3 regions of the Mumia sp. ZJ430 genome follow, and region 3 is predicted to be linked to each of the others. Evidence: riboswitches for the same ligand, from Rfam matches in the RefSeq annotation. Region 3 holds a riboswitch; each other region holds the start of a gene.
The links. A riboswitch is a leader RNA that binds a small molecule or an ion and turns the genes downstream of it on or off. The one in region 3 is predicted to bind cyclic di-AMP.
Positions count from the first base shown of each region.

Region 1: another riboswitch for cyclic di-AMP. It lies ahead of HCT63_RS18360 (C40 family peptidase); the one in region 3 lies ahead of HCT63_RS20685 (transglycosylase family protein).
Region 2: another riboswitch for cyclic di-AMP. It lies ahead of HCT63_RS12085 (C40 family peptidase); the one in region 3 lies ahead of HCT63_RS20685 (transglycosylase family protein).

Region 1 is NZ_JAAHFK010000004.1:440,166-447,597, forward strand. Features, by position in the region: gene HCT63_RS18330 (heme-copper oxidase subunit III) at 126-773, opposite strand; gene HCT63_RS18335 (response regulator transcription factor) at 847-1,281, shown strand; gene trpD (anthranilate phosphoribosyltransferase) at 1,278-2,330, shown strand; gene HCT63_RS18345 (Lrp/AsnC ligand binding domain-containing protein) at 2,343-2,627, opposite strand; gene HCT63_RS18350 (DEDD exonuclease domain-containing protein) at 2,674-4,452, opposite strand; gene HCT63_RS18355 (hypothetical protein) at 4,559-4,822, shown strand; cyclic di-AMP (ydaO/yuaA leader) riboswitch at 4,949-5,098, shown strand; gene HCT63_RS18360 (C40 family peptidase) at 5,110-6,138, shown strand; gene HCT63_RS18365 (long-chain fatty acid--CoA ligase) at 6,393-7,432, opposite strand, start outside.
Region 2 is NZ_JAAHFK010000002.1:1,141,801-1,149,232, reverse strand. Features, by position in the region: gene nadA (quinolinate synthase NadA) at 1-465, shown strand, start outside; gene nadB (L-aspartate oxidase) at 462-2,024, shown strand; gene nadC (carboxylating nicotinate-nucleotide diphosphorylase) at 2,018-2,872, shown strand; gene HCT63_RS12090 (cysteine desulfurase family protein) at 2,874-4,013, shown strand; cyclic di-AMP (ydaO/yuaA leader) riboswitch at 4,334-4,495, shown strand; gene HCT63_RS12085 (C40 family peptidase) at 4,502-5,092, shown strand; gene HCT63_RS12080 (DUF3048 domain-containing protein) at 5,166-6,191, shown strand; gene HCT63_RS12075 (MerR family transcriptional regulator) at 6,334-7,131, opposite strand; gene HCT63_RS12070 (YqgE/AlgH family protein) at 7,212-7,432, shown strand, end outside.
Region 3 is NZ_JAAHFK010000002.1:320,025-327,456, forward strand. Features, by position in the region: gene HCT63_RS08095 (NAD(P)-binding domain-containing protein) at 1-954, opposite strand, end outside; gene HCT63_RS20245 (hypothetical protein) at 1,113-1,553, opposite strand; gene HCT63_RS08110 (LysR family transcriptional regulator) at 1,699-2,607, shown strand; gene HCT63_RS08115 (hypothetical protein) at 2,610-2,879, opposite strand; gene HCT63_RS08120 (APC family permease) at 2,999-4,420, shown strand; gene HCT63_RS20685 (transglycosylase family protein) at 4,459-4,920, opposite strand; cyclic di-AMP (ydaO/yuaA leader) riboswitch at 4,922-5,084, opposite strand; gene HCT63_RS08130 (hypothetical protein) at 5,371-6,315, shown strand; gene HCT63_RS08135 (TerC family protein) at 6,389-7,402, opposite strand.

The DNA.
Region 1 (7,432 bases), on a different contig from region 3:
ACCTCGTTCCCCTTGCCAGCGACGTCCCGGCGGGGACGTCATCTCTCGATTAAAGCCTTATTTGCGTTCTTCTGTTGGAGGTTCGCCGCTGGGGTCGTCGAAGACGGCTCCCTGGTGGCGAACCGTTACTGCAGGGCGTAGATCGTCAGGAACAGCCCGACCCACACGATGTCGACGAAGTGCCAGTAGTACGAGACGACGATCGCTGAGATCGCCTGCTCGTGGGTGAATCGCCGCGCCATGAACGTACGGCCGATGATCAGCAGGAAGGCGATCAGACCGCCGATGACGTGGATGCCATGGAAGCCGGTCGCGAGGTAGAACGTCGACCCGTAGCCGGACGAGGAGAGCGTGATGCCGTGGTGCACGAGCTCGACGTACTCCAGCGCCTGGCCGGCGACGAAGACCGCGCCCATGATGTAGGTCAACGCGAACCACTCGCGAAGGCCCCACTCGCGGAACTGCCAGATCTTGCCACTGCGGCCGACCTTGCCCCGTTCTGCGGCGAAGACGCCCCACTGGCAGGCGACCGACGACAGCACGAGGATCGTCGTGTTCGCCGTGGCGAACGGGATGTTGAGCTTGGCGGTCTCAAGGTCCCACAGCTCGGGGCTCACCGCGCGGATCGTGAAGTATGCGGCGAAGAGCGCCGCGAAGAACATCAGCTCGCTCGAAAGCCACACCACGGTTCCGACCGTCACCTGCGACGGTCGGTTGGGCTGCCCGTGCAGGCGGGATGCTGGGATCACAGATGTCGTCGCCACGGGTGTCATTATTAACCCCTGAGGTGGGCGAGGCATCCCCGACCCCTGCCTGAAGTGACTCGGGAGTCGCTACGATCGCGCTGTGAGCGATCCCAACACCGAAGCCGCATCCGAACACCAGGCCTCTCTGCGCGTGCTCGTCTACTCCGACGACGCCGAAACCCGGGCCCAGGTGGTGACCGCCCTGGGGCGGAGGATCCACCCGGACCTCCCGCCGGTCGAGTACGTCGAGTGCGCCACGCTGCCCGTCGTCCTTCAGCAGATGGACGCCGGCGGCTTCAACCTGGCGATCCTTGACGGTGAGGCGACGCCGGCAGGCGGCATGGGTGTGGCGAGGCAGCTGAAGGACGAGATCTACCGCTGCCCGCCCCTGCTCGTGCTCACCGCGCGCGAGCAGGACGCCTGGCTCGCGACCTGGTCGCGGGCCGACGGCGTCTCGAACCACCCGGTCGACCCGCTGCGTCTCGCCGACGCGGTGGTCGCCCTCCTAGCGCCCGCCCCGGCGGCGTCGGCATGACCGAGGCCCCTCGCTGGCCGGAGATCTTGGGCGCGCTCGTCGGTGGTGAAGATCTCACCCAGGAGCAGACGTCCTGGGCGATGGAGGAGATCCTCAGCGGCAACGCCTCGCCCGCGCAGATCGCCGGATTCGCCGTCGGGCTGCGCGCCAAGGGCGAGACGGTGGCCGAAGTCGAGGGGCTGGCGGCCACCATGCTCGACCACGCACGGATGATCGAGGTCCCTGGCCGTACGGTCGACATCGTCGGTACGGGGGGTGACCGGGCGAAGACGGTCAACATCTCCACGATGTCAGCGGTCACGATGCGCGGGGCCGGAGCGTTGGTCGTCAAGCACGGCAACCGCGCTGCGTCGAGCGCGAGCGGCGCCGCCGACGTCCTGGAGAAGCTCGGCGTCCGTCTCGACCTCACACCGGAGCGGGTCGCGCAGCTGGCGACCGAGACGGGCATCACGTTCTGCTTCGCCCCGGTGTTCCACGCGTCCTTCCGCTACACCGCCGCTCCGCGCAAGGAGCTCGGCATCCCGACCGCGTTCAACTTCCTCGGCCCGCTGACCAACCCGTCCCGGCCCGCTGCGATGGCAGTCGGTGTCGCCGACGCCCGGATGGCCGCAGTCGTCGCCGGCGTGTTCGCACGCCGGGGCCTCGACGCGCTGGTGTTCCGCGGGGACGACGGTCTCGACGAGATCACCACCACGACGACGTCGCAGGTGTGGGTCGTCGGAGGTCCGGAAGGGGCCAAGTCGGTCACTCAGCAGACCTTCGACCCCCGCGACCTCGGCATCGCGCTGTCGTCGGCCGAGGCGCTGCGCGGTGGCGACCCGGCGTACAACGCCGCGGTGTTCAGGCGCGTGCTCGAGGGCGAGCAGGGCCCCGTACGGGACGCCGTGGTGCTCAACGCCGGCGCGGGTCTGGCCGCATACGAGGGGTCCACGGACGACCTTCTCGCGCGGATGGAACGCAGCACGGCGCTGGCGCGCGAGGCGCTCGACTCCGGTGCGGCGCTGCGTGCACTCGACGAGTGGGCCGCGGCCTCTCAGCGCGAGGTCTGAGGGCCGGGTTCGCTACTCGAGGTCACCGCCGATGCTGAACGCCGACTCAAGGTCGTGCTGGGAGTACGTCCGGAAGGCGATGTGCGTCTCGGTCGAGCGGACGCCGGCGACCTTGTTGACGCGGTCGGCGACGACGTCGGCGATGTCCTCGGTCCGACGGACGCGCACGAGCGCGATCAGGTCGATGTGCCCGGTGACCGAGTAGACCTCGCTGACGCCGTCGAGGGCGGCGATCTCCTCAGCGACCTCGGGGATGCGGTCGACCTCGGCATTGATGAACACGATCGCGGTGATCACGGGCCCTCCTGGCGGACGAGTCGGGGTACGCGGGGCAGCCTACTCGTCATCGACGGGGCCGGTGCTCGGTGCGCCAGCCGTCGCCCCCGGCCTCGTCGAAGGGGGCGGCCAGCGCACGTGATCGCTCTGCGGCCTCGACGATCGGAAGGTGCCGGCCGGCCCCGCGGGCAGGGCTCGCCCACTCGCCGTCGAGGTCCACGAGGCGGACGCCCTCGGACTCCATCCAGCGCAGCACGAGCTCGGACTCCGCGGCCGTCGCGGCCGGGGCCTGCTCCGGGACCACTGTCTCCGCGATGGCCCGGAGGGCGTCGACCCACGGGCGGGACGGTGTCGTCGCCGGCATGACGCCCGCCGCCACGAGCCGACCGTGCCGGACGATGTGGACCTCCCACTCGCGCCGTGCCGGGTCGAGCGGGCGAGCGGCGACGACCTCCCTGCACGAGAGCAGCGCCGAGAGCCGCTGGCTGCGGTGCGTGGCCTGCAGGAGGCTGACGAGGCGGTCCCGCTCTCGTGCGGCGTCCTCGAAGCGGTCCTGCGAGGCGAGGGTCCGCATGCGGTCGGTGGAGGCCTCGACGACCTCGACCGGGTCGGTGAGGATCGCGGCACGGACACGCTCGACCTCTGTGGCGTACTCGGCGTCGGTGGTCGACCCGTCGCACGGGGCGAGGCAGCCCCCCATCTCGGCGAGCGCGCACGCCGTACGGGACGGACGAAGCGGCAGACGGCCGGAGCACTGGCGGATGCGGAACGCCTCGTGCAGCGCGGACGCGACCTGTTCCGCCGAGGCGCGCCGGGTGAACGGGCCGAGGTAGTCGGCGTCGTCGTCGGTCTTGCGGACGTACGACAGGCGCGGCCACGGCTCGCGCGTGAGCTTGATCCAGGTTGCCCGCTCGGGATGGCGCGAGCGCCGGTTGTAGGGCGGCTTGTGGTGCGCGATCAGCCGGAGCTCGCGCACCTGCGCCTCGAGCGCGGTGGCGCAGGTGATGCCTTCGACGCGGGTCGCGAGCGCGATCATCTCGCCCATGCGGGTGCGGGTCTCGCTCGACGTGAAGTAGGAGCGCACCCGGGTACGGAGGTCCTTGGACGTCCCGACGTACAGGACGTGCTCGTGGCGGTCACGGAACAGGTAGACGCCGGGGGAGTGCGGGAGGTGGTCGGCGAGCCGGCTCTTCTTACGTTGGGCCGGGCTGACCCGCGCGCTGAAGGTCGCGAGCTCCTCCATCGTGGTCACGCCCATCGTGCCGACGCGCTCGAGTAGCGCGTGGAGCACGTCGACAGTGGCCCGCGCGTCGGCAAGGGCGCGGTGGTTGGGCGTCGTCGTGGAGCGGAAGTGGCGTGCGAGGGTGCCGAGCTTGCAGTTGGGGACCTCGTCGCGCACGAGGACGCGGCGTGCGAGGCGTGCGGTGTCGAGGGTCTCGAAGCCGGGCCACATGAGGTCGAGCGCGGCCGAGAAGTGCTTGAGGAACCCGACGTCGAACGGCGCGTTGTGCGCGACGAGCACCGTGCCGCGCGCGAACTCCAGGAACGACGGCAGCGCCTCGCCGATGCGGGGAGCGCCGACGACCATTGCGTCGGTGATGCCGGTCAGCACCGCGATGAAGGTCGGGATCTCGCCCTCGGGATCGACGAGGGTCTGGAACTCGCCGAGGATCTCGCCACCGCGTACCTTGACCGCGCCGATCTCGGTGATCATCGAGCCGGCGGACGCCGAGCCGCCTGTGGTCTCCAGGTCGACCACACAGAACGTGACGGCGGACAGGTCGCGGCCCAGCTCGTCGAGAGTCCCCTGGACGGGGACGGGCGACGCGGGGGAGGGGGCTTTCATGAGGGTGACGTTAGGTCGCGGCTCTGACATCACGGACGAATCGCCGGGTCGTACGGCGTGTCGCTGGTCCCGCTTTCTGTCAGCCCACGGTCGTAGCGTGCCGAGCATGAACGAATCTCGCGTGCTCCACCAGCAGCCGGGACCGGCGACGGGCCACGGCGAGTCCCTCACGATCGACTGCGCCCGCTGCCTGGCGCGCCCCCGGGCGTGCGGCGACTGCGTCGTCACCGCGCTCCTCGGGCCTCCTGACGACGCCGTACGGCTCGACGCCGAGGAGGGGGCAGCACTCGCCGCACTGAGCTCTGCCGGCCTCGTGCCACCGCTCCGGCTCGTGACGTCGGTCGAGAGCGAGGCGCCCGACGAGCCGTGAGGTTCAGGGTGAGTAAGCACACCGTGCACAATCGGGCCCTGTCGTCGTTGATTCTTGGCCCCCACCTTGCGTAGGGTGAGGCTCGCGTGCCTGAGGAGTTCTCTACCCCGGAGAGCGCAGGCAAGCCGCCTAGTTCGGCCGAGGTCCCCCGATCGACGCCGGAGCCGGGGACCCACGCGTTCCTGGGGTGAATCCGCGCTGCACCACGGGCGCGGTAGGGCACGTTCTTGGCCCGAACCCGTCAGCTCACCCGGTAGGCGTCGAGAACGCGAAGGAGACCGTCCCACGTGCGGAACGGCCGCAAGCTGTCGATGAAGGCAGCCATCGCCGCTGGCTCAGGAGTGGTTCTCGCCGCGACGCTCAGTGCGTCGCCGAGTGCAGCAGACCCCCAGGCGCCGAGCCTTGCAGAGGCCCAGCGCAAGGTGGCCAAGCTCAGCCACGAAGCCGAGCAGGCGAACGAGCGCTACCTCGAGCTCAAGACAGAGGTCGAGGGCGCCAAGAAGCAGATCAAGAAGCTCCGCGCGGACGTCAAGGTGCAGGAGTCCGAGGTCGACGGGGTCCGCAACGATCTCGCCAAGACCATCACCGACCGTCTTACCAGCTCGCCGATGGGCCCTACGACCCAGCTGCTCGCGAGCGGTGATCCCGACGAGTTCCTCAACGGCCTGGCGGCGCTGCAGTCGTACAACAGCACGCAGGCCGACCGCCTGGCAGCGTTCGAGCGCGAGGCCGACGAGCTGAAGGTGCGCCGCACGCAGCTCTCGTCCAAGCTCGAGGTCATCTCCGATGCCCAGGGCGAGATGAAGAAGCAGCAGGCGACCCTCGACAAGCGTGTCGCGGAGGCCGAGGCCGTGGTGGCGCGGCTGACGCCCGCGGAGCGCGAAGAGGTCTACAACGGCGATCACGGCGGCGGCACCTCGCGTGACGACGACCGTGCCTCGTCGAGCGCGCCCAAGGTGAACGCCTCCGGCCGCGCCAAGAAGGCGATCGACTTCGCGCTTGCGCAACTCGGTGAGCCCTACGTGTACGGTGCAGCGGGTCCGGGCAGCTGGGACTGCTCCGGTCTGACGATGGCCGCGTTCGGCGCAGCGGGCGTGTCGCTGCCGCACTCGTCGTCGGCGCAGTCGGGCATGGGCACGTCCGTGTCCCGCTCGTCGATGAGCCCGGGCGACCTCGTGTTCTACTACAGCCCGGTCAGCCACGTTGGCATCTACCTCGGTGACGGCAAGCTGGTCCACGCCCCGCGTCCCGGCCGCAGCGTCGAGGTCGTGTCGGTGGACGTGATGCCCGTGAGCGGAGTCCGTCGCGTCGGGTGACGCGCGTGCGGCACCGCGTCGGGTGACGCGCGTGCGGCAAGAGCCCCGGTCCACCTCGCGGTGGGCCGGGGCTTTGTCGTCACGCGGCCAGATGACGTGGCTACTGAGCAACCGACATCCGCAGGCACCGACGGCAGCCGCAGGCCCACCCGTACGTCGGTGCGGCAGCGTCCACGAGTGCGTGTGGGGTGGACGCCCAGCCCCACCAACGGCCGCACGCCAACGGTGCGCTCACCACGCAAGCAGATGCCGAGCTACTGGTAGAGGGACTCGACGTCGTCGCGGTGCTCGCGCATCACGACGTTGCGCTTGAGCTTGAGGGTCGGCGTCACCTGGCCGCCCTCCTCGGTCCAGTCGATCGGGAGGATACGGAACTTGCGGATCGACTCCGCGCGCGAGACGTGCGTATTGGCCTCGTCGACGGCCGTCTGGACCGCTGCGATGACGTCAATGTCCTCCGCGAGCTCCGCGATCGGGGTGTCGACAGCTCGGCCCTGCTGCTCCAGCCAGGGGCCGACCGCCTCGGCGTCGAGCGTGACGAGCGCGCCGACGAACGGCTTGCCCTCACCAACCACGACGGCCTGGCTGACCAGGACGTGGGCGCGGACGCGGTCCTCGAGCACGGCTGGGACGACGTTCTTGCCGCCTGCGGTGACGATGATCTCCTTCTTGCGACCCGTGATCGACACGAAGCCCTCGGCGTCGATCTCGCCGACGTCGCCGGTGTGGAACCAGCCGTCGGCGTCGATCGCCGTGGCGGTGGCCTCGGGGGCGTTCCAGTAGCCGCGGAAGACCTGGCCACCGCGGAACAGCAGCTCACCGTCCTCGGCGACACGCACCTCGGTGCCGGGGAGCGGGCGTCCGACGGTGCCGATCTTGGAGTCCTCGACGATGTTCGCGGCGAGCGCGGCGGTCGTCTCGGTGAGGCCGTACCCCTCGATGACGGTGATGCCGACGCCAGAGAAGAAGTGCGCGAGGCGTTCGCCGAGCGGGGCGCCGCCGGAGATGGCGTGCTCAACGTGGCCACCCATGGCCGTACGCAGCTTGGTGTAGACCAGCTTGTCGAACACGGTGTGCTTCGCCTTGAGCACCGGACCGATGCGCTTGCCGGACTCACGGGCACGGCTGTACGCGATGGCCGTGGAGGTCGCGAGGTCGAAGATCTTGCCCTTGCCCGAGGCATGGGCGTTCTGGCTGGCGCCGTTGTAGACCTTCTCGAAGACGCGCGGGACGGCCAGGATGAACGTCGGCTTGATCTCTGCCAGCTCGGGCAGGAGGTTCTTGACGTCGGGCG
Region 2 (7,432 bases), 820 kb from region 3:
GAGGCCAAGGTGCTGCTGTGGCACGGCTTCTGCTCGGTCCACAAGCGCTTCACGGTCGCACAGATCGAGAGGGCGCGCGCGGAGCACCCGGACGTCCGCGTCATCGTCCACCCCGAGTGCCCGATGCCGGTCGTCGACGCCGCCGACGAGGCAGGCTCGACCGACTACATCCGCAAGGCCGTCGAGGCCGCGCCCGCGGGGACGACGTTCGCGATCGGCACCGAGATCAACCTCGTCAACCGCCTCGCCGCCGAGCACCCCGAGCACACGATCTTCTGCCTCGACCCGGTCGTCTGCCCGTGCTCGACGATGTACCGGATCCACCCCGGCTACCTCGCCTGGGTCCTTGAAGGTCTGGTCGAGGGACGGGTCGAGAACCGCATCACGGTCGGCGCGGACGTCGCCGCCGGCGCGCGGGTCGCGCTGGAGCGGATGCTGGCCGCCCGTCCGCCGGAGCGCGCATGAGTGCGGCGGCCGGACGGCGGCTCCGCGTCGTCGTGGTCGGCGGGGGCATCGCGGGCCTGACCGCAGCGATCGAGGCGAGCGCGTGCCACGACGTGGTCCTCGTGACCAAGGGAGCGCTCACGGAGTCGACGACCCAGTACGCCCAGGGGGGTGTCGCCGTCGTCCTCGACCCGGCTTCACGTCCTGGTGTCGAGGACTCCGTCGCCGCCCACGTCGCCGACACCCTGTCGGCGGGCGCAGGCCTCGTCGACCGCGCCGTCGCAGAGGCCGTGTGCGGGGGCGGCCCCGACGCCGTTGCCGACCTCGTCCGGTGGGGCACCCGCTTCGATCGCGACGACGGGCGGTTCGCGCTCGGGCTGGAGGCAGCGCACTCGGCGCCACGCATCCTGCACGCCGCGGGCGATGCCACGGGGGCCGAGCTCGTCCGCGCGCTCGTCGCCAGGCTGCACGCCAGCGACGTCGAGGTGCGCGAGCACACGTTCGTCACCGATCTCGTCGTGAACGACGGAGTCGTCGCCGGGGTCGCGATCGTCGGCGACCCCAGCGGTCCGCCGCATACGCTCGTCGCCGACGCGGTCGTGCTCGCGACCGGGGGAGCGGGCCAGCTCTATGCCCACACCACGAACCCCGCGGTGGCCACCGCGGACGGCCTCGCCGTTGCGATGCGCGCTGGCGCGGTCGTGGGCGACCTCGAGATGTACCAGTTCCACCCGACGCGCCTGGCGGTCCCGGGCGGCGGCCTGATCTCGGAGGCCGTACGCGGGGAGGGGGCCGTCCTCCGAGACGCGCGGGGGCACCGGTTCATGCGCGAGGCCCACCCCGACGCTGAGCTCGCCCCTCGTGACGTCGTCGCCCGCGAGATCGCCCGCGTGATGCGTGAGCAGGGTGGAGAGCCCGTCCGGCTCGACGCCACCTCGCTGGGGGCCGACTTCCTCGCGCGCCGGTTCCCGGGGCTGGACGCCCGGTGCCGTGCGCATGGCCTGCGCTGGGACGAGGATCCGATCCCCGTCACTCCCGCTGCGCACTACTTCATGGGGGGCGTCCGGACCGACCTCGACGGCCGGACCACCGTCCCCGGACTGTACGCCGTCGGCGAGGTGGCCTGCACCGGTCTGCACGGCGCGAACCGGCTCGCCTCCAACTCGTTGCTCGAGGGGGCGGTGATGGCTCGCCGGTGCGTTGCCGCGCTCGGCGTCCAGGCGCCCGCGCCCTGGGACGGGGAGCCGAGCCCGTACGAGGACCTTCCTCCGGCTCTTGCGGCGACACCTGTGGACCGTGCGCGGCTCCAGGCGACGATGTGGGCCGCGGCCGGCCTGGTCCGTGACGGTCAGACTCTCGCCGCGGCGGCCGACACCCTCGCCGGCTGGAGAGCTGTGGTCGACGGCACCACCGCGGCGTACGAGGACGCGAACCTCCTCGAGGTCGCGAGAGTCGTCGTGATGGCTGCGCTCGCCCGTGAGGAGTCGCGTGGCGCCCACTTCCGTACCGACCATCCCGAGCGTGACCACGCCTTCGACCGGCACCTGTCGTGGGTGCGCAAGGGAGGACACCCGTGCTGACCGAGGCTCACGTCGAGAAGACCGTGGCCGCCGCGCTCGAGGAGGACGCTCCGTGGGGCGACCTCACGGGCGAGACGCTCGTCCCTGCAGACGCGCGGGCGTCGGCCGTCCTTGTCGCCCGTGAGGGCGGTGTCCTTGCCGGCGCACGGGTCGCTGAGTCGGCCTTCCGTCAGGTCGACCCTGCGACGACGGTGCACCTCGTCCTCCGCGACGGCGATCTCCTCGAGCCCGGTACGGTCGTCGCGACGGTCGAGGGCCGCGCCCGCGCCGTCCTGCGCGCCGAGCGAGTCGCCCTCAACTTCGCCCAACGGATGTCAGGCATCGCGACCCAGACCCGCGCGTACGTCGACGCCGTCGCCGGCACGGGCGTCCGCATCGTCGACACCCGCAAGACGACGCCCGGCCTGCGTGCCTTCGAGCGGTACGCGGTCGCGTGCGGCGGCGGGCACAACCACCGCTTCTCGCTGTCGGACGCCGTGATGGCCAAGGACAACCATCTCGCCGTGCTCGGCGACGACCCCGAGCAGATCACGGCGGCGCTGCGGGTCGCGCGCGAACGGCTCCCGCACACCGTCCATCTCGAGGTCGAGGTGGACCGGCTGGACCAGATCGACGCGGTCCTCGCCGCAGGGGTCGACACGATCATGCTCGACAACTTCTCGCTCGAGGACCTGCGGACGGGGGTGGCGACGATCGCCGGGCGTGCGCTCGTCGAGGCCAGCGGCGGGATTACCCTGCCGGGCATCAGGGAGGTCGCCCTGACCGGTGTGGACCTCATCTCCGTCGGCGCACTCACGCACTCCGTCCGCGCCCTCGACCTCGGGCTGGACGTCGAGGTGGCGAGCTGAGGTGCGCTACCTCGACGCGGCGGCGACGACACCCGTACGCCGTGAGGTGCTGGAGGCCATGTGGCCGTACCTCACGGGAGAGTTCGGCAACCCGTCCAGCCGCCACGGGCTCGGCGACGCCGCGGCCCGTGCGCTGACCGCGGCGCGCGCACAGGTCGCGACCGCCCTCGGCGGCCGACCGACCGAGGTCGTCTTCACCGCCGGCGGTACGGAGGCCGACAACCTCGCGGTCAAGGGCCTGGCGCTGGCACGGCCTCGCGGTCGCGCGATCGTCACCTCGGTCGTCGAGCACCCTGCGGTCCTGGAGGCGTGCGACTACCTGGCACGCTTCCACGGCTTCAACGTCCACCGTCTCGGCGTCGACGGCGACGGCGTGGTGGACCTCGCGGAGGCTGCGCATGTCATCGACGAGGACACCGCGCTCGTCTCGGTGATGCTCGCCAACAACGAGATCGGGAGCCTCCAGCCGGTCGCCGAGCTCGCCGCGATCGCCCACCGGGCCGGCGCGCTGATGCACACCGACGCCGTCCAGGCGATGGGGGCCGTCGCGGTCCATCCGGCCGATCTCGGCGTGGACGCGCTGTCGTTGAGCGGCCACAAGCTCGGTGCGCCCAAGGGGAGCGGGGCGCTCTGGGTACGCCGAGGGGTCGCGCTGGAGCCTCTCGTGCACGGCGGAGGGCAGGAGCGCGGTCGCCGGTCGGGTACGGAGGACGTCGCGGCGGCGGTCGGTCTCGCGACCGCTGTGCGGCTGGCGACGGGGCCAGGGTGCGACGAGGAGCGTGCCGACCTGGCCGCGGGGCGGGACGCGTTCGTCCGCGAGGTGCTCGAGGGCGCGCCCGGCGCACTCCTCACGGGACACGCCGAGCACCGCCTCCCCGGCCACGCGTCCTTCTGCTTCCCCGGCACCTCAGGGGAGGCGGTGCTCCTCGCCCTCGAGCACGACCACGGCATCGTCTGCTCGAGCGGATCTGCCTGTGCGGCCGGCTCGGACGAGCCGTCAGCGGTGCTGCTTGCGCTCGGACTGGAGCCGGAGGTCGCCCAGACGGCGGTGCGGTTCGCTGCAGTGTCGGGAGCTGATTTCGACGGTGTCGCAGCAGCCGTCATCAACGCAGTGTCAACGCTGCGTGCACTGGCCGGATAACTGACCGTTCCGGCAAGTCTGCCGTTGCGGCCGTAACCATTCTGTTACCGTCTCGATGCATAACCGAGATCAATGTGAGCGGCTTCACGACGACCCCGTTCGATCCCTGTGATCTCAGGGGGTCCGTACCTGGACAGGTGCCCATGTACGTCTTGTGATGGCTTGGGGGGGTTTGAGACTCGGCTCGAATCGTGTCTATGGTGACCCGCGGCTCGACTACGGGCCTGGACAACTTCACATGAGCCAGCCGAGAACGCGACCCGGAGGCTCGACAACTGAACATCGTGTGTGGGAAACGCCGAGTCCTGCCCCACCTGCACACGCCCCCATCATCGACCCCCACCCAGGGGCAGGAGCGGAGGAACCAACTCTGCACGAAGACCGTCCGCGGTCATGCGTGCTCGGGGTGAAGCCCGCAAGGGCAGGGCCATCCTTCGGCCCTAATCCGACAGCTCACTTCGCAGGCGTGGAAGGGAAACCACGCACTCATGTTCGCGAACCCCCGGATGCATCGCCTCGTCGCGCTGCCCATCGCACTGCTCGCTGCATTCGTCATGGTGGTCTCGACCGCCGGCGAGTCGCAGGCCGCCACCGCCAAGGCGTCGACCTCGTCGACCAAGATGGCGGCCGCCAAGACCACCGCAGCCAAGACCCCGACCGCCAAGCAGGCCAAGCAGGCCCGCAAGAAGGCCAAGCGCGTCGCCGCCAAGAAGCGCCGTGCTGCCCGCATCAGCAAGGCCTCGCGCGTCGCTGCCCGCCAGAAGGGCGACCCGTACCGCTACGGCGCCAGTGGCCCGGGCGCTTTCGACTGCTCGGGTCTCACGTCGTACTCGTTCCGCAGGGCCGGCGTGAAGCTGCCCCGTACCGCGAACTCGCAGTACCGCCACGTGCGCAAGATCAAGAAGAAGAACATCCGCAAGGGCGATCTCGTCTTCTTCGGTGGATCCCGCAAGTACCACGTGGGCATCTACTGGGGCAAGGGCCGCATCCTCCACGCGCCCTACTCCGGGAGCCGCGTGAAGGTCGAGCGGATCTGGACCAAGGGCTGGTCCGCCGGCACGGTCCGTCTGCGCGCCTGACGTACGACCCTCGAGACCGACACGGCAGGGCCGGTGCCACACCTGGCACCGGCCCTGCTCCACCATGGAGAGCATGCCCGTGAGCAACTACCTCCGCGCGACCGCGCGCGCTACCGCTGCCCTCGCTGCGCTCGCCCTCGTCGCTGCGTGCTCGAGCTCGCCTGATCCCGAGCCGGAGCCGACGCCCGACACGCCTGACGCGAGCCGTGATGCCGCGACGCTGATCCGTGCCAACCCGTTCACCGGGAAGGCGGCGCCCAAGGGACTGCCCGACCACCCCGCGTTCCTCGTCAAGATCGAGAACACGGCCGCCGGTGCTCCGCAGTACGGGCTGTCCGAGGCCGACATGGTCGTCGAGGAGCTCGTCGAGGGTGGGCTGACCCGTCTCGCGGCATTCTTCTACTCCCAGACTCCGGACAAGGTCGGGCACGTACGGTCGACCCGTACGACCGACATCGCGCTCGTGAAGCCGACCGGTGGGCATCTCATCGCCTCCGGCGGCGCCGGTGTCGCCGTCCGCAAGATCAAGGCCGCCGGCGTCGACTTCCACAGCGAGGACACCGGCAACCTCACACTCACGCGAGACTCCGCCAAGAGTGCCCCGTACGACCGGCTGCTCGACCTCGACGCCTACGCCGACCAGCACGCGTCCAGCAAGGCGGCGATCCCCGCCCCCTACCTCCCGTTCGGCGCGACACCGACTGCTGCGAAGAAGAAGGCGACCTCGTTCGACGTCCGCTTCTCGCGGGGTTCGGCGACCCGCTGGAAGTACGCGGATGGTCGCTACACGCGCGTCAACGGGCACGCCCAGAAGGGCAAGGACTTCTCCCCGGACACGGTGCTCGTGCTGTTCACGCGCCAGGCCGACGCGGGCTACCGCGACCCGGCTGGCAACCCCGTCCCCGAGACGGTGTTCACCGGCAAAGGCAAGGCCGTCGTTCTCCACGGCGGCACCATGCTCGAGGCCCGCTGGAGCAAGAAGAACGCCGGCGCGCCGGTCCGGCTGGTCGCGGGCGGCAAGCCGGTCGTGCTCGAGCCCGGCAAGGTGTTCGTCGAGCTCGTGCCCCAGGGTGCGGGTGGCATCTCCGTCCGCGGCTGAGCGAGCGACATCACACGCCACAAGGGTGGGCTGTGACCCGCCTCGCGACCTAGCATCGACCCCAGAGGTCGGCCCCACCTGACGGTCCCTCCCTCCAGCGTCGGGTGGGGCCGTCGTCTCTTCGCAGCGAGGCCTGCGGGGCTCAGCTCGCGGGCTTCTGCTCCGCCAGCGCCGCGAGCTCCTCGCCGAGCGCCTCATCGATCGCGTGACCGAGCTCGTCACGGAAGACCGCGACCACGGCCTGCGCCGCGACGGGCAGGAGGTTGGCGATCGACGTGACGACCGAGTTCCACTCCTCTTCGGGCATCCCGCGCTGCGCGAACGGCTGCCAGATGTCGTGGCGGACGCGGGCGACGAGGTCGTCGGCCACCGTGCGCAGCGGCGACGAGAGCGCGGGGAGCAGCTCGAGCACGGTCTCGGGCGACAGGCCCATGGCGATCGCCGACACCCCGGCGCGGACCACGTCGGGGCGATAGACCTCGAGGGTGTCGTCGTCGACGACCGCGACCAGCCCGGCGTCGACCATCCGCTCGACGAGGTCGGTGCCGCGGGGGACGCCGGTGAGCGCGATCAGGCTGCTGCGCGACATCATCTCCGGCTCCTGCTCGCGGGCGAGAGGGGAGTCGAGGACGCCGATCAGGTCGAGCGCGTAGTCGGCGGTCGCGGACGGCTTGTCCTGCAGCGCCTTCTCGACGGCCTGCAGGGTGTAGCCGCGATCGAGGAGCGTGCGGACCAGCTTGAGCTGGTTGACGTGCGACCGCTGGTAGTAGCCCGTCCGTCCCTCCAGTCGCGGAGGGTCGAGGAGTCCACGGCTCGCATAGGCGCGGACGTTGCGTACGGTCATCCCCACGCGCGCAGCGAGCTCGTCGACGGTGAGCTCGCCCTCGTGTTCGGTGTCGGCCATCTCGTCCTCGGGGCAGTGGGTCAACGGTTCCGTCATCCTACGGCCTGGACGCCCGCGTTCCGGTGTGGCACGGCGTACGCTGAGAGGCGAGCGACGGACGGCGTGAGGAGGCCCCGATGACCGAGCAAGAGCCGGCCGAGACGCCTGACGACTTGTCGCCACGTCACCGCTCGTACCGGGGCCGTCTTCTCGTCGCGACGCCGCTGCTCGGCGCCGGGCCGTTCTTCCGTACGGTCGTGGCCGTCCTCGACCACGATGGGGGCGGCGCGCTGGGCGTGATCCTCAACCAACCGCTCGACGCGTCGGTCTCCGACGTCCTGCCGGAGTGGTCGAGCCT
Region 3 (7,432 bases):
GAACACCGGGAAGTGCACCCAGCGCGCGTGGTCCGGCCGGAAGCCGGTCGTGACGAGGACGGCGTCGATCGCCGAGACCGGCATCTTGAGCAGCGGTTCTGCGACGAAAGGCGCCGGCTCAGGAAGGTCCGGCGCGTCGGCGCCGAGTCGCTCGTGCAGGACACGTCGGGCGTCGGCGAGGCGCGCATCGCCGAACGCGACCGACGCCGCGAGGTCGTCGGCGAAGCTGACCGTCCCGTCGATGACGCCGAGCAGGTGCCCGGTGAGCGTGACACCTCGCTCCTGGAGCACGCGGTAGTGCAGGTCGTGGCCGCCACCGGCGCCGGTCGCCTGCACGTTGGCGAGCAGGCGCATCTGCGGACTTGGGAGGGCCGAGAGCGGCTGGTCGAAATAGCCGGCACGCTCGAGCCACGTCACGATGTCGACGCCGTCGATCCGCCGCGGGACCCAGGGCGCCCGACCGCAGGCGAGCACGACGTCGCGACCTGCCTGGTGCAGCTCCTCGGCGAGCTGGACGCCGGTCTGCCCCGAACCGACCACGAGGATCCTCCCTTCAGGAAGGTCGGACGGGTCGCGGTACGCCGTCGCGTCGAGGACGGGGGTCGTCCGGGCGAGCTCGGCGGCAGCCGCGGGGACGTGCGGGCGCGGGTAGGCCCCCGTACAGAGGACGACCGAGTCCGCGTCGAGGTCCCCGTCGTCGGTACGGAGCCGGAAGCGCGCCGTGCTCCCCCGGTCGACCGACGTGACCGCCACGCCCTCCCGTACCGGGGCCACGTCGAGGTCGGCGTAGTCCTGGAGGAAGGCCACGATCTCGTCCCGCCCGACGTGGCCCTCGGGCTCGTCGCCGTCGCCGGCTCCCGGGGAGGCGGAGCGTCCAGTTCGGGGTGACGAGGGTGGAGCTGTCCCACCGGTTGCGCCAAGCGCGCGCCACCTGGTCACGCTCGAGGACGACATAGTCGACGCCCGCCTCGCGCAGCTCGTGGCTGACAGCGAGCCCGGCCTGTCCCGCACCGACGACGATCGTGGTCATCGCACCCTCCTCGTACGCCCCGTGATCGACGATGCCCCCTCCCGAAGCGATCCGGGAGGGGGCACGCAATCTCGTACGGAGGTCAGGCGGCGGCAGCCACTCCGCGCTCGGTGAGCGCGGCGAGCTCGGCCGTGCCCATCCGCAGGGTGGGATCGCGCTCCTCCATGAAGACGTCGTACGAACGGTCCACGGCCAGCGCCATCGGCGGAGCGGCCGGCAGCGACGCGATCGCCGCCTCGGCCTCCGCACTCTGGGCTTCCTCGCGATCGGCACGCTTCTTGCCCGCGATCATCCAGAGCGCTTGGCCGCCGATGACGACCCAGATGAGGTTCGCCGCAGCCGAGGGCCACACGTGGTTGAACGCCGCAACACCCCCCATGAGGCCGGCGCCCAGGAGGTTCGCCGTCTGGTAGCGCGCCGAGGAGGCGCTCCACCGGCCACGGCTGACGAGTAGGTACGCGGCAGCGCCCGCGACGGCGCCAAACCACCCGAGGGCGGTGACGAAGTCAGCGAACGAGAACATGTGCGGCTCCGAGAGGTCGTACTGGGTGGGAAGGGGTGTCGCCTGCTGCCTCACCGCGAGGCCCCGGCGGCGACTCGTTCAGTCTGCGTGCGGATCGCATTTAGCACAATCGACCCTTTCTTGATCCGGCGTTTAGTATTACTAAATGCCTTCCCTCGACCCCCGCCGTCTCGCGTACTTGCTGGCCGTCTATCGGACGGGCGGCATCCTGGCGGCAGCAGATGAGTTGCATGTCACACCGTCAGCGGTCTCCCAGCAGATCGCACGACTGGAGTCGGAGGAGGGTCTCGACGTGCTCGTACGCGGTCCGCGCGGCGTCACCCTCACTCCCGCCGGCCGCGTTCTCGCCGAGACGGCCGAGCGGATCGAGTCCGAGCTCGTCGAGGCCCGCAAGACGCTCGCGACGATGGGCGAGGAAGTCTCGGGACGGGTCGCGGTCGGAGCGTTCCAGACGTCCATCCAGGCGATCGTGGGCCCGTCGCTGAGCAGGGTCCGCGAGGAGTTTCCGGGTATCGACGTCGTCGTCGCCGAGCACGAGCCCGACGACGCGCTCCGCCTGCTGCGCGCCGGCGAGCTCGATCTCGCGCTCGTCGAGCAGGACGAGGACTCCCCCGTCGGCGCGCCTCGAGGGATGAACGACGTCATCCTCCTCGACGAGCCGTGGCGCGTCGTCATCCCCGCTGCCTTCCCGACCCCGACGCAGCTGGCCGATCTCGCCGACGCCACGTGGCTCGGCGCCGAGAAGCAGGTGGCGGCGGCGCGCGCGCTCGTACGGCTCGCGGGGACGTTCGGCGGTCGGCTCCGTACGGCGCACGAGTTCTCCAGCTTCGAGGCGGCGCACGCGCTCGTCGCTGCAGGCGAGGGCGTCGCGATGGTCCCCGCGCTCGCCCTCAAGCAGGACCTCGCGACCGGCGTCGAGGTCGTGTCACTTCCCGGCCTCGGGTCGCGCCGCGTCGTCGCCCGCCACCGCCAGACCCGGCGCGAGCCCGGCGCCGCCGTGTCGGCCGTCCTCGAGACGCTCCTCGTCACCGCAGCAGGCGTGGAGCTGACGTAGGGCTACTCGACCAGCGGCGGGGGTGGCGGCCCCGCAGGGCGCAGGCGCTTCGCCTCGACCCACTGCTCGACCAGGGTCCCCTCCCCCTGCTTGCCGGGCACGAACGCAACGCGCGCGACCCAGCCCTGGGACTCGCGGCGCCACTCGATGACGAGACCGGGGTACGCGTCGGCCTCGTACCGGCTCAACGACACCCACACGTGTCGGACCGCGCCGCCGTCGCGCGGCTCGACGGCACGCCCGTCGCTGCCGTACCGCCTGTTCGTTCCCACGGCCACAGGATACGACGGGACTCGAACACATGTTCGATGTCCTCCCCTATTGGCGAGCCGGATTGCACCCATACGCCACGAGCACGAGAGTGGGGCAGGACCGAACGACGAGGAGCGTCATGACCGATAGCAGGCCCGATGCCACTGCCACCGACGAGGGCCGCGCCCCGGAGCTCCGCCGGTTCCTCACCCCCAAGTTGCTCCTGCTCTTCATCGTCGGAGACATCCTCGGCACCGGCGTCTACGCCCTCACCGGCGACGTCGCGGCCGAGGTCGGCGGCGCGGCCTGGCTGCCGTTCATCCTGGCCTTCGTGATCGCGACGCTGACGGCCTTCTCCTACCTCGAGCTCGTCACGAAGTATCCCCAGGCCGCCGGTGCCGCGCTCTACACCCACAAGGCGTTCGGGATCCACTTCCTGACCTTCCTCGTCGCCTTCACCGTGATGTCGTCGGGGATCACGTCCGCCTCGACCGCATCGCGGCTGGTCGCCCGCAGCGTCGACCAGGGGTTCAACCTGAGCTTGGACAAGACCGGCATCCTCCTCGTCGCGCTGGCGTTCATCGTCCTGCTGGCGCTGATCAACCTGCGCGGTGTCGCGCACGGCGTGCTCACCAACGTGGCGCTCACGTTCATCGAGCTCACTGGCCTGGCGCTCGTCATCCTCGTCGGGATCTGGGCAATGACGCAGGGGGACGCCGACTTCTCCCGAGTGGTCGCGTTCGACACGCCTGACGAGAAGAACGTCTTCCTCGCAGTGACGACGGCGACCTCGCTGGCGTTCTTCGCGATGGTGGGCTTCGAGGATGCGGTCAACATGGCCGAGGAGACGAAGGACCCCGTCCGCACGTTCCCTCGCATCATGCTGACGGGCCTTTCGATCACGGGCATCATCTATGTCCTCGTGTCCATCACCGCCGTCGCGCTCGTCCCGGTCGGCGAGCTCGCCGCCTCGGAGACGCCGCTGCTCACCGTCGTCGAACGCGGCGCCCCGGACGTCCCGATCGACGAGATCTATCCGTTCATCACGATGTTCGCCGTCGCCAACACTGCACTGATCAACATGTTGATGGCCAGTCGGCTCATCTACGGCATGGCCAAGCAGCGCGTGCTCCCGCCGGGACTCGCCCATGTAGGTGCGCGCCGCCAGACGCCATGGGTCGCGATCCTCTTCACGACCGTGATCGCGTGCGGCCTCATCACGTACGTGTTCAGCGCCAGCGACGACGCGATCGCCACGCTCGGCGGGACGACGGCCCTGCTCCTGCTGGGGGTGTTCACCATCGTGAACATCACGGTGCTGGTCCTGCGACGCGACCCGGTCGACGACGACCACTTCGTGACCCCCACCGTGCTCCCGGTCATCGCCGGCGTGACGTCGCTCTACCTCGTGACGCCACTCTCCGGGCGTCCTGCCGAGCAGTACGAGGTCGCCGGACTGCTCCTCGGCATCGGCGTCGTGCTCTGGGCGATCACGTGGGTCGTCAACCGCGCGGCGTACGGGGCCAAGACCTACGTGAAGGACCCCAGCGAGCTCGAATGAGAGCCCACCGGGGTCCGGGTGTCACGTCAGGCGAGGCGTCACCAGAACTTCTTGCGCCACCACCGCGGGAAGTGCCCGATGGCACCCTTCCTGGCGTACCGGTCGCTCCTGGCGAACCCCTGCCACTTCTCGCGCTTGAGCTTGTTGTTCAGACCGAGCTTGCGGGAGCAGCCGGGCCATGCGCCCCAGCCCTGCCCCTTGAGGACCTTCTCGGCGACCGCGATCTGCTCGCGCCGCTTGGCCTTGTGGGCGTACGAGGCGTACTTCTTGCCGCCGTACGCACGCCAGGTGCCCGCGCTGAACTGGAGGCCACCGTGGTAGCCGTTGCCGGTGTTGATGCGCCAGCGCTTGCCTGACTCGCACTTGGCGAGGCGCTCCCAGGTCTTGTCCTTGGCTGCGTTGGCGGGCGTGCTGGTGAAGACCAGCATCCCCAGAACCATGCCGGCGAGCGCCAGCGTGAGAGCGACGCCACGACGGGCGACGCGGAGGGCGTTGAACATGTTGTCCCTTCACAACGCCTGTGGGGTTAGCTGTCGGGTTCGGGCCGAAGGTGCCCGGCCTGCCGCGTTGTTCGTGCGGCAAGGCTTCACCCCAAGGAGCCAAGGCTCCAGAGATGGGTTCCCCACTCCCGCCCGTTCAGATCAAGGTTCGCCGGCCCCCGTGACCGGCCATCCGGGGTAGGCCTCGCCCTTGGGCGGGACTCGGCGTACGAGCGAGGCCTCCGTCAGGCTAACCCACACAAACAAGACATCAAGCCCAAGCGTGGCGGTGTGACCACATTCAGGGCGGCCGGGCGGCGGAGCGGCGGTGAGTCCGGTCCCACCGAGGCCCGCACAGTGGGACCTCAGTCACCGCGCCCGCATTCTCCACACACGCCTTCGGCTCCGCGGCATCCACAGGTGCGCGCGCAGGCGATGTACGGAGCCCGCGAGGACGCGTGAGATGACGGGATGCCCGCACCGACACCGCTTCCAGTTCAGCTGACCAACCGCCCGTTCTCGCGCGACGAGCTGGTCGCGCTCGGACTCTCGCCGAAGCTGCTCCTCGGCAAGCGTTTTCGCCGCCTTCATCCCGAGACCTGGGTGCACACGGATCACGCGATGACCGACAGCGACCAGATTGCGGCCGCGGCGCTCGCGGTGCCTTCGTACGCTCAGCCCACCGACGGCACGCGCCTCCGGATGCTCGGGTACGACGACCTCCCTCTGGAGCCGATCTGCTTCGTGGTGCCGGACGACCATCACGTCGCACTCGACGGCATCATGGTGCACCGGACGAAGGAGATGCCGCCTCTCGACGCAAGCGGGGTGACACCCGCCGCGGCATTCCTCGGATGCTGTGCCGAGGAGCCCCTCATCGACCTCGTCGCCGCCGGCGACTGGCTCCTCCGCCACGGTCACGCCACACATGAGGAGCTCGCCGAGCTCGCGATCCGCGACTCCTGGCGCCCCGGCGCAGACCGCGCACTCGAGGTCCTACCGATGCTGAACCCGCGTTCGCGCTCGCCTCGCGAGTCGAAGGTCCGTGCGATGCTCGTCATGGCCGGACTTCCCACGCCTGAGGTCAACGTGGACCTCTTCGTGGAGGGGAGGTTCCTCGGCTGCGCCGACCTGCTCTACCATCGATGGCTGCTCGTTCTCGAGTACGAAGGGCGCCAGCACGCCGAGGATGTCCACCAGTTCAATGTTGACATCGGACGGTACGAGGGGTTTCGCGACCACGGCGTCACGTACGTCCAGATCACGAGCGCACGTTTCGCCCGTCCACGTGCCCTCGTCATCCTCGTACACCGCAAGCTCGTCTCGCTCGGCTATGACGGGCCTGCACCCTCGTTCGGACCACGATGGCGCGCCCTCTTCGCCCCCGTACCCGGCCCTCACGCACGACGGCGGTGAGCCTGGTCCCACCCGATGCTTCTGGGTGGGACCGGACTCACCGCCGAGGCGAGGGACGCGCAGCGCGGCCGCGTCAGGCCTGAGGAATGTCCTCGTGCTCGTCAGGACGCTGCGGAGGCGGCTGGTTGCGCGTCTTCCAGAGGCTTGCAGCCGCGGTGATGCCGAGGACGACGACGATCACGCCCAGGCTGGCCAGCGTCGGCACCTCCGGCACGTCGATGTGCTCACCACCGTTGATGAACGACAGCTCGTTGGTGTGCAGCGCGTGGAGCACCAGCTTGACGCCGATGAACGCGAGGATCACCGAGAGGCCCAGCGACAGGTAGACCAGGCGCTGCAGCAGCCCGCCGAGCAGGAAGTAGAGCTGACGCAGGCCCATCAGCGCGAAGATGTTCGCGGTGAGGACCAGGTAGGCCTCCTGCGTGATGCCGTAGATCGCCGGGATCGAGTCGAGCGCGAACAGCAGGTCGGTGCTGCCCAGCGCCAGGATCACCAAGAACATCGGCGTCAGCAAGCGCTTGCCGTCGACGCGGATCGCCATCTTCATGCCGTGGAACTCGTCCGTGATGCTGAAGTGGCGCTCGGCGAAGCGGACGACCGCGTTGTCGCCAGCCTCTTCGTCATCGTGGTTGCGATAGCTCTTGACGAGCCCGTACGCGGTCCACACGAGGAACAGGCCGAAGATGTAGAAGACCCAGCTGAAGTTGTTGATCGCGGCCGCACCCAGCACGATGAAGACCGCGCGGAAGATCAGCGCGAGGATGATGCCGATCATCAGGGCCTCTTGCTGGTACACCCGAGGCACCTTGAAGCTCGCCATGATGATGATGAAGATGAACAGGTTGTCGACCGACAGGCTGTACTCGGTGAGCCAGCCCGTGAAGAACTCGAGGCCGTACTGGCCGCCGTGGAAGCTCGACACCCAGATACCGAAGGCGATGGCGAGACCGACGTATACCGTCAGCGCCAGCCCGGCCTCCTTCATCGACGGCTCGTGCGGGCGACGGGCGATCACGATGACGTCGAACAGCAGCACAGCGACGGTGACGCCGATCGTGATCCACCATTCGAGCGGTGTGACGTTCATACGGGCAGGTTCCTCCGGTCGGATCGTTCG